Regions from separate parts of the Ureibacillus sp. FSL W8-0352 genome, predicted to be linked through region 1. Evidence: riboswitches for the same ligand, from Rfam matches in the RefSeq annotation. Region 1 holds a riboswitch; each other region holds the start of a gene.
What was found. A riboswitch is a leader RNA that binds a small molecule or an ion and turns the genes downstream of it on or off. The one in region 1 is predicted to bind S-adenosylmethionine.

Region 1 (3,286 bases):
GTTGGAATTGTTAGATCGGGAAGGTTTTCGAATACATGTGCAAGCAGATGGGGAATTAGATGAAATTGTAAAGGTGTTTGAATATGTTCGAGAGCATAATGGAAAACAGAATTTCAAGCATACTATTACCAATATCCCTTTTATGACGAGGGAAAATTTAACCCAATTTCGAAAGTTTGGTCTGATTCCATCTGTTCAGCCATCTCTCTTTTATCACACAATGGGAGTTAAAGAAAAGGTGGAAGAATTAAAAGATTTGCATCGAATGAAAAGCTATTTTGAGCGGGGATTACCAGTTGCATCTTCGAGTAATTATCCTTTTGGCGAGTTGAATCCACTATACGGAATTGAAACGGGAATGACTAGACTTCATGCAAAAGAAGAAAAAAATCTTAAACCATTATGGCCAAAAGAAAGTGCTACGTTGAAACAAATGCTTCGTAGTTACACCATCTATGCGGCAAGACAAATAGGAAAAGAAGAATGGATTGGGAAGATTCGTGTGGGGAAACAAGCAGACTTTATCATATTAGATAAAAATATCTTTAAAATACCTCCTAGTGAGATAAGTGAAGCGAAAGTCGTGTTAACTTATTTTAAGGGAAAAGAAATATATCGTGATAATTCTCATATCGATGAATGAAATAAAAAGAACCTCCCGTAGTTGTTAGGTGTATTACCTTTACGGGAGATTTTTTTATGCGGTTTCATCTTTCTCTCTTTTAAAAGCTGCGTTGATGGTTGGTTCTGTCCCGAGTTTAATGCGTTTAATGTTTTCTAAATGTAAAATCGTTGCAACCAATAACAGCAATATTACGATGATAAATGGCCAAATAGTTGGTTCAAACAGCAAAGAGTTTATAGCAAAAACGATATACAAAAAGAATACACCGATAATTAAATAGTTGGATAATAAGGAAACTATGACAAGAGCTATCATAGAAAGTAGACCAAATTTCCAATTGATTGCAAGGAAAATTCCGATGAGGGAAGCAGTTCCTTTACCGCCTCTGAAATGCATATGAATGGGAAAATTATGACCTAGAATTACTGCGGCACCTGTCAAATAGAGCAATATTGAGATTTGTTCAGTTTCAAATAGTGTATAGTGATCTAAAAAATATCTTGTTAAGATAATCGCAAAAACTCCTTTTCCGATATCAATGAATCCAACAAGTATGCCGTATTTCCAGCCCAGCGTAAGGGTAGCGTTGGAAGCTCCTGCATTGCCGAGTCCAGCTTCTTTTAAATTCACACCGGAAAGTAATTGTGCTGCATTTGACCCATGAATACATCCAATAAAATAGCCGACAATAAGAAATGTAATCACTGCAGTTATCATTCTATTGGACTCCTTTATAGAAAAGTGCATTTTAATATATTATACTCAATAAAATAAAAAATAGTTTCAAATTTTTTAAAAAATTAGTTGACAGAGTGGCATACTATGTTTTATAGTTAATCCAACGATGGAAATCAAATCAATACTCTTATCAAGAGAGGCGGAGGGACTAGGCCCTATGATGCCCGGCAACCGGCAAGAAAATTGCAAAGGTGCTAAATCCTACAGATCATATTGATCTGAAAGATAAGAGGAGGAAATGTACGTGCATACAACACCCTCTTCTTATATAAGAAGAGGGTTTTTGTTTTACTTCAATGCCTCCTCAAGAAATCCATCAATTATTTATTTAGGAGGAGAAAACGATGTCCGAATTCAAGCCAGAAACGTTATTACTTCACGGTGGCCAACAACCTGACCCTACTACAGGTGCTATTGCTGTTCCTATTTATCGCACAACAGCATATGCATTCAAAGACACAGAACATGCGCGCAAATTATTCGCTCTTGAAGAAGTGGGTAATATTTATTCTCGCATTATGAATCCAACTGTAGATGTATTTGAAAAGCGTGTTGCTTTACTAGAAGGTGGTACTGCAGCTGTTGCTTTATCTTCCGGTCAGGCGGCGATTGCATTTTCCATTTTAAACATCGCTAATGCAGGAGATGAAATTGTTTCAGCTGGTTCCTTATATGGTGGAACATACAACTTATTTGCAAACACATTGCCGCGCTGGGGAATTACTACAAAATTTGTAGATGAAAGAGATCCAGAAAACTTCCGCAAAGCGATTACGGACAAAACAAAAGCGATTTTTGCTGAAACGGTAGGAAACCCTAGTTTAAATATTTTAGATATTGAAGCGGTGGCAAAGATCGCTCACGATAATGGCATACCATTAATTATTGACAATACGTTCCCATCTCCATATGGATGCACCCCAATTGAATTTGGAGCAGACGTCGTAATACACTCGGCAACAAAATGGATTGGGGGACACGGTACAACAATCGGAGGAATTGTTGTAGATGGGGGTAAATTTGACTGGACACAAGGTCGATTCCCAGGATTCACTGAGCCCGATCTCACATATCACGGAATTCGTTACGGCATCGATACAGCAGGAGCTGCTTTTGCAACAAAATTACGTGTTCAATTATTACGTGACTTAGGTCCAACTTTAGGTCCAGATGCAGCATTTAGCTTCCTGCAAGGATTGGAAACTCTTCACCTTCGCTACGTGAGACACGGTGAAAACGCAGAAAGAATTGTGGAATTCTTGAAAAACCATCCATACGTAGAATATGTGAATTATCCAGGGGATGAAAACTTCCCATCTCACCACCTTGCGAAGAAATATTTAAAAAACGGTTACGGATCAATGGTAACATTCGGAATTAAAGGTGGTCGTGAAGCAGGTCGAGTGGTAATTGACAACGTGAAATTATTCTCTCACGTAGCGAATGTTGGAGATGCAAGATCGCTCATTATTCATCCTGCATCAACAACTCACCAACAATTATCTGCTGAGGAATTAAAAATTGCTGGAGTAGGGGAAGAACTCATTCGCTTATCCATCGGCTTAGAAAATGTAGATGACATTATTGCAGATTTAGATCAAGCTTTAGCAAAAGCTGAGGCAGAATTTAGTGTAAATAAGGCTTAATCATTCGTTCAAGCCCTCTAAGAACCGCTATTGAATCGCTAATAATAGCTGCTCATTTGCGGCTGTTAAAAAATAAAGCATTAAACGCTCCCCATAATAGTCATTAAGAGAAGAGGTTGCTCATGTGCAACATTAAAATCCTCTATGGTCCAAAAGATAAAATGCTCATTTGCAGTGAAAATTTAATAGGAAAGTGCTGCTCATTCGCAGCTGATCCAATTATTCAAAGTTTCTTAAAATAATTGATTGAGTAAGGCTGCTCATTTGCAGTAGATAA
Region 2 (3,286 bases), 1.0 Mb from region 1:
CTGAATCGATTACAACGTTTTCTAACACTGTACCAAAACGAATGGCATTATAAATTTCTGGCTCTTTCTCAGCTGATAAATTAATTGTTTTAGCGTAGCAGCCGCCTTCAATGTTGAACACACCGTTGTCAGACCAACCATGTTCATCATCACCGATTAATTTACGATCACTGTCAGCAGAAAGAGTTGTTTTTCCAGTACCAGATAAACCAAAGAATAACGCTACGTCACCATCTTCTCCAACGTTAGCAGAGCAATGCATTGAAAGAATTCCTTTTTCAGGTAACAAGTAGTTCATGATACTGAAAATAGATTTTTTCATTTCACCAGCATATTCCGTACCACCGATTAAAATAATTTTCTTTTCGAATGATACGATAATAAATGCTTCAGAGTTTGTTCCGTCAACAGCTGGATTCGCTTTGAAACCAGGTGCAGAAATAATTGTGAAATCAGCTGTATGAGAAGCTAATTCTTCTTTTGTTGGACGGATGAATAATTGATGACAGAAAAGATTGTGCCAAGCATATTCATTTACTACTTGAATAGATAATTGAGATTCTTTATCTGCTCCAGCAAAGCCTTTAAATACAAATAACTCGTCTTTTTCTTTTAAGTAATTTAATACTTTTATATACAAGTTATCAAACACTTCAGCAGAGATTGGCTGATTTACACTACCCCAATCAATTTTATCTTTAATGCTTTCTTCTTCGACAATAAATTTATCTTTTGGAGAACGGCCTGTATATTTACCTGTCTCAGCAACAATTGCACCATCAATTGTTAATTTGGCTTCTCCACGAGTTACCGCCTTTTCAACTAATTGAGGCACTGACAATTGAGTGTTTATATTTCCACCTTTTAATAATTCCTTCAGCTCATTTGCAATTTCTACTGAATTCATCGATTAAATACCATCCTTTTTTTATTTTTAGGAAAATTAATTGTTGGTTATATAATACAGAAATTAGTATAACACATTAGATGAAATAATCTATACTAATTCTTAAAATTATTTATGAAAATTTTTTGCTTGTAACAAGAGTACCTACTTATAAGTAAATTATAGAATACCGGGTTATGTCAAATTTGAGAAAAAGGAAAAAATATTTGACATTGTATAGTATATTACGTAACATGTTGGTTGAACGGATACTCTTATCCAGAGCTGGTGGAGGGTTAAGGCCCTATGAAACCCGGCAACCTGCATTACTATAATAATGCGTGGTGCTAACCTGATGCAAGGGGTTCCCTTGAACGATAAGAGTGAAAGGTAGAATGTTTAGTTCCTTTCCTCATGCATGTGGATAGGAACTTTTTTTATTCAAGCACAAATGTCGTACTCATTCAACCTATAAAACCTATAAAAAGATAAAAATTTCTTAAAGCCTTTCATCATCTTCGCACTGTTCCTTACGGGCGAATGTTGCTAAGGCAAAATGGATAATGAGTACCGTATCATAGCAGAGATTCGTCTCGTAAATTTAGGAGGAAATTTAATGTCAAATCGTCGACTGTTTACATCAGAAAGCGTAACAGAAGGTCATCCAGATAAAATTTGTGACCAAATATCCGATGCAATATTGGATGCGATACTAGAAGAAGATCCAAATGCAAGGGTTGCTTGTGAAACAATTGTTACAACTGGATTAGTGCTTGTAACCGGAGAAATTACTACGACAACTTATGTCGATATTCAAAGTATTGTTCGGGACACTGTCGCAGAAATTGGATATACGCGTGGGAAATTTGGATTTGATGCAGAAAACTTGGCGGTGCTCACTGCAATCGGTGAACAATCACCAGATATTGCAGAAGGTGTAGACCAAGCCTTAGAAGCACGAGAAGGATATATGACTGATGAGGATATCGAAGCGATTGGTGCTGGAGACCAAGGATTAATGTTTGGATTTGCTTGCAATGAAACTCCAGAACTGATGCCTCTACCGATTAGTTTAGCTCATCGACTTGCAAGAAGATTATCAGAAGTTCGGAAATCAAAAGAGATTCCGTATTTACGACCAGATGGTAAAACACAAGTTACTGTAGAATATGATGAAAATAATGTACCTCGTCGCATTGATACAATCGTCATTTCTACTCAGCATGATGAAGGAGTTACTCTTGATCAAATTAAAGTAGATATGATGGAAAAAGTTATTAAGGAAATTGTTCCAATAGAGTTGATTGATGACGATACTAAATACTTCATTAACCCAACTGGCCGCTTCGTAATTGGTGGACCAAAAGGAGATGCGGGTCTAACTGGACGCAAAATTATTGTGGATACTTATGGTGGATATGCTCGTCATGGTGGAGGAGCATTTTCTGGAAAAGACCCTACAAAAGTGGACCGTTCTGCTGCCTATGCTGCGCGTTATGTAGCAAAAAACATCGTAGCATCTGGTCTTGCTGATCGAGTAGAAGTTCAATTAGCTTATGCAATTGGTGTTGCACGTCCTGTATCCATTTCAATTGATACTTTTGGAACAGGTAAAGTAAGTGAGAGCAAATTAGTTGAGTGGATCAAAGAACTATTTGATTTACGACCTGCGGGTATCATTAAAATGCTAGATTTGCGTCGTCCAATTTATAAACAAACTGCTGCATATGGTCATTTTGGTCGCACGGATATCGATTTGCCATGGGAAAGAACAGATGTGGCCCAATTATTAAGAGAGAAGGCAGGATTATAATTATTTTATAAAAATGCAGGCAAATATGAACGCCTGCATTTTTATTTTTCAATGTAAATTTAATATTGTATAAATATAATAACTTGAATTTTATTTCTTTAATGACTGATAATATTTCCCTTTTTCAACATATTCTTGAATAATGCGATCCATATCTTTACGATCTTCTTCTGTTACTTGACGGACGACTTTAGCAGGATTGCCCATAGCGACAGAATTTGGAGGGATTTTTTTACCAGGAGGTACTAAACTTCCAGCTGCAACGAGTGCTCCTTCACCGATTTCAGCACCATCTAATATGATGGATCCCATGCCAATTAAAGCGCGTTTACGTACAATACAACTGTGTAAAGTAGCCTGATGACCAACGATGACTTCATCCTCTATGATTAGAGGGTTATTGGGACTTTGATGTAAACAACTTAAATCTTGGATGCTACAACGTTTTCCAATAATCGTTGGTGCAACATCTCCGCGAATCACAGTTCCAAACCAAATTGACGTATCTTCGCCAATTGTAACATCTCCAGTAATCGTTACATGGTCTGCTATAAATACAGAAGGATCGATATTAGGTTCTTTATCTT
Region 3 (3,286 bases), 1.5 Mb from region 1:
TCTCTCTTAATTGTTCGGTCCTTCTTAGTTGTTCTAGACCAACTAATACTATGACCTCTGCTGACTTCTGACGGTTCAGCTACTTATCACTAAGTAGGTTATGAAGCGTACTTCACCTATCCGCCAGACCTCCCCGGGTAAGTACATGCACTTTCACACCATCTATCCGCCTCATTTACTCGATATGACCTTCGACAGAAAGAGCTTTGTTTTGTTTTGCAAACTCACTCAATCATACCTAGCCTTATATGAGGTTCGTGTTCCTCGGACCGGTGTTTTGCCTCCAGCTTCCTTCAGATTCCGCGTCACCACGGACACCCTTGCTCTTGGCTAACCTCTACTTCTGTCTTCGGGGTTCGGGACTTACACCCTATAGTTCATGTACATGCCGGGCGCACAAAAACTGCAGGAATCCTTTTATTTCGAATTCCTGCAGTTATTTTAAATATGATACTCGATTGAATCGTCCACATAATGCCAATCGTAAGGCGTTTCTTGGTAAACGTAGTAGTTCAGCCAGTTGTAGAACAATAAGTGGGCATGGGCGCGCCAAGTATTTTTTGGCTGCTTTGTTGGATCATTATTAGGGAAATAATTTGCCGGTATGTCTATAGGTAAACCTTTCTTTACGTCACGCTCGTATTCTTCCGCAAGCGTTGTTGCGTCATATTCCAAGTGGCCAGTGATCATAATGTGTTTGTTGTCTTTGGATTGGATGATAAAAGGTCCGACCTCTTCCGAATAGCTCAACAATTGCAAATCAGGATGCTGTTCTATTTCTTCGATGGAAACGGAAGTGTAACGGGAATGCGGTGCCACAAATTCATCGTTGAACCCTCGAACCAAATCATTCGTCAAATCCGTAATGGTATGCGCAAATATACCGGAACATTTTTTCGGCAACTCGAATTTTCCGATTCCGAAGTGGTAATATAGAGCGGCTTGTGCAGCCCAACAGATATAAATGATTGAAGTCACATTCTCTTTCGCCCAGTCCAAAATTTCAGTCAACTCTTTCCAATAATGGACTTCTTCAAATTCCATCCGTTCAACCGGCGCCCCGGTGATGACCATTCCGTCAAAGCGGCGGTGCTTGATTTTATCAAAAGTTTTATAGAATGTTTCCAAATGGCTTTTGGATACATTTTTAGGTTCATACGTGGCTGTATTTAAAAACGTTACATTGGTTTGCAGCGGCGTGTTCCCGAGCAATCGCAGCAACTGTAATTCCGCTTTTTCTTTTTCAGGCATCAAATTCAACACCAAAATGTTCAATGGACGTATGTCCTGTGATAATGCGCGGTCCTCTTCCATGACGAAAATCTTTTCGTTTCTCAATATTTCTCCAGCAGGTAAATTTTTCGGAATATTAATAGGCATTCCTCTTGTCCCCCATTCTAAAATATCTTAATAAAAAAACCCTGCTCATTCCAGAAAAGAGAATGAGAGGGTACAAAATTTCCTTGCACGCACTCTCTTATCTCCCAAGGCTGAGCCTTGCTGGAATTAGCACCTTTCTAACATCCGTTAGAGGTTGCTGAAGTTTCATTGGGCCAAGTCCCTCCACTTCTCTTGATAAGAAAGTTTTGAATCCTTATAAAATTAAGATAATCCTAACACATTTAATAGGGATTTGCAATATTAGGTTATTTTATTTTACTCTGCATTTTTGTTAGCCATTCCGAGCTCTCTTTCTCATTCAATTCTTGTTCTAATTGTTGATCCCAACTATTAAATAATGTATTCCATACGCGGATAAATAATTCCTTGTTTTCAGCGTTCCAAATAATGAATTCGATACAAGGGACATCATTTACTTGAGTATTTTCCATTGATAGTATGGATTTGATTTCTTGATGATCTTCTTCCAGTTCCGTCGCTTGCATGTTTTGTATTGCTTTCATCATAAAAGGTGCACTTACTGGCCCCTCTTCATTACGTATATAACGATAGATTTGTTCCGGAAAATCATCAAAGTCTAATACTTCCTCAATATCGCCTTCTACGATTTGATGATGTACAGGGCTATATAGTAGCTCTATTACTACGGGTTCTAATTCCTCTTCAAATACTCCTAGAGAAAATTGTTTCATTCCTTTTTCGGTAAGTTGATAATAGTTATTTTCCCGTATCAACAACCCATTTTTTTGCATTTTCCGTAATAAATCTTCTATAAATAGTGGCTCTACCAGTAAAATTTCACTGAGCTGTTCAGCCCTTTCGAAAGTTGATTTTTGGCAAGAGAAAAGTAAGATTTTCATTAATATATCCATCGTCCTCTTTCGAACTGGCTGATAAGTGATTTCATACGTATGCATCGGAATACACCAAATATCGGTATGAATGATTAAACCAGATTTTTCTTTTTCAAGCTTTTTTATTAATTGTTGCTGTATTTGATGGAGTTCCATGTTTATGTTAAGAACGTCTCCTTTGTTATTTTTCGAATACCTTGTTGTTTTTCCACTACTTCATATAGATATTGATACATTTCTTTAGTGTTCTTTGCTTTTGGTCGATTCATGAACATTTCTGAGCTGCCAATAATCATCAGTAATTCTCTTGCTCTCGATAATGCAACGTTTAACCGGCGGTAATCTTTTGCAAAACCGATTTCTCCATGTGGATTGTTTCGAACCATACTTAGTAGTATAACGTCCATTTCCATACCCTGGAATTTATCGACAGAGCCTGTCCGAATATGTAAATGGGACAAATTCAACTCTTCTATTAACAAATTAACTCGATTTACTTGCTCTCGATAGAAACTAATCACACCAACGGATTTTAAAGCATCATTTTCAAGTAAGCCTTGTTCTTTTGATTTTGCAGTTGCTTCGTTTAAATCGATTAATAGTTTCCGTATTGTTTCTAGTTCGGAAGAGTTAAATAAACTAGCGCCTTCCTTCATTCTTTCTTCAAAGTAATGTGGCTCGTTTGGTAGATCGAACCATAATAAATGTTCATGGCGTTTTACATAATTTCCATTTAATTTATGATCTCTTGCTTCATCAGAATTATCTAAACCACAATGTAAGGACTCGTTGCCGGTCCTATAAAATGGAGTGATGGTTTGCATAATCTTTTCATGCATTCTGTATTGAATTCCTAGCATTTTCTTATTTGTGCTAGGTAAATTTTTATATAGGCGTTCAAATAATGATTCTTCCAAAAGCTTCTCGAGTTCCCTTTTTTCTTCAAAAGTGTCGCTTTCTTTCATAACTACTTCCAATGTTTCTTCAAATGTATCGTCACCGATTAATGGTGGCAACTGATGGTGGTCGCC

Region 2: it holds a riboswitch for S-adenosylmethionine, as region 1 does, so the genes downstream of both, metK (methionine adenosyltransferase) here and NST98_RS11670 (O-acetylhomoserine aminocarboxypropyltransferase/cysteine synthase family protein) in region 1, are expected to answer to the same signal.
Region 3: it holds a riboswitch for S-adenosylmethionine, as region 1 does, so the genes downstream of both, metA (homoserine O-acetyltransferase MetA) here and NST98_RS11670 (O-acetylhomoserine aminocarboxypropyltransferase/cysteine synthase family protein) in region 1, are expected to answer to the same signal.

What each region holds. Positions count from the first base shown of each region.
Region 1 covers NZ_JBBOQT010000001.1:2,304,714-2,307,999, reverse strand. Annotated here, with positions in the region: gene NST98_RS11680 (amidohydrolase) at 1-643, shown strand, start outside; gene NST98_RS11675 (glycerol-3-phosphate acyltransferase) at 698-1,342, opposite strand; SAM riboswitch class I at 1,488-1,595, shown strand; gene NST98_RS11670 (O-acetylhomoserine aminocarboxypropyltransferase/cysteine synthase family protein) at 1,708-3,009, shown strand.
Region 2 covers NZ_JBBOQT010000001.1:1,299,189-1,302,474, reverse strand. Annotated here, with positions in the region: gene pckA (phosphoenolpyruvate carboxykinase (ATP)) at 1-907, opposite strand, end outside; SAM riboswitch class I at 1,159-1,270, shown strand; gene metK (methionine adenosyltransferase) at 1,503-2,699, shown strand; gene NST98_RS06575 (gamma carbonic anhydrase) at 2,790-3,286, opposite strand, start outside.
Region 3 covers NZ_JBBOQT010000001.1:755,546-758,831, reverse strand. Annotated here, with positions in the region: gene metA (homoserine O-acetyltransferase MetA) at 442-1,380, opposite strand; SAM riboswitch class I at 1,475-1,582, opposite strand; gene NST98_RS03830 (hypothetical protein) at 1,647-2,411, opposite strand; gene NST98_RS03825 (DEAD/DEAH box helicase) at 2,414-3,286, opposite strand, start outside.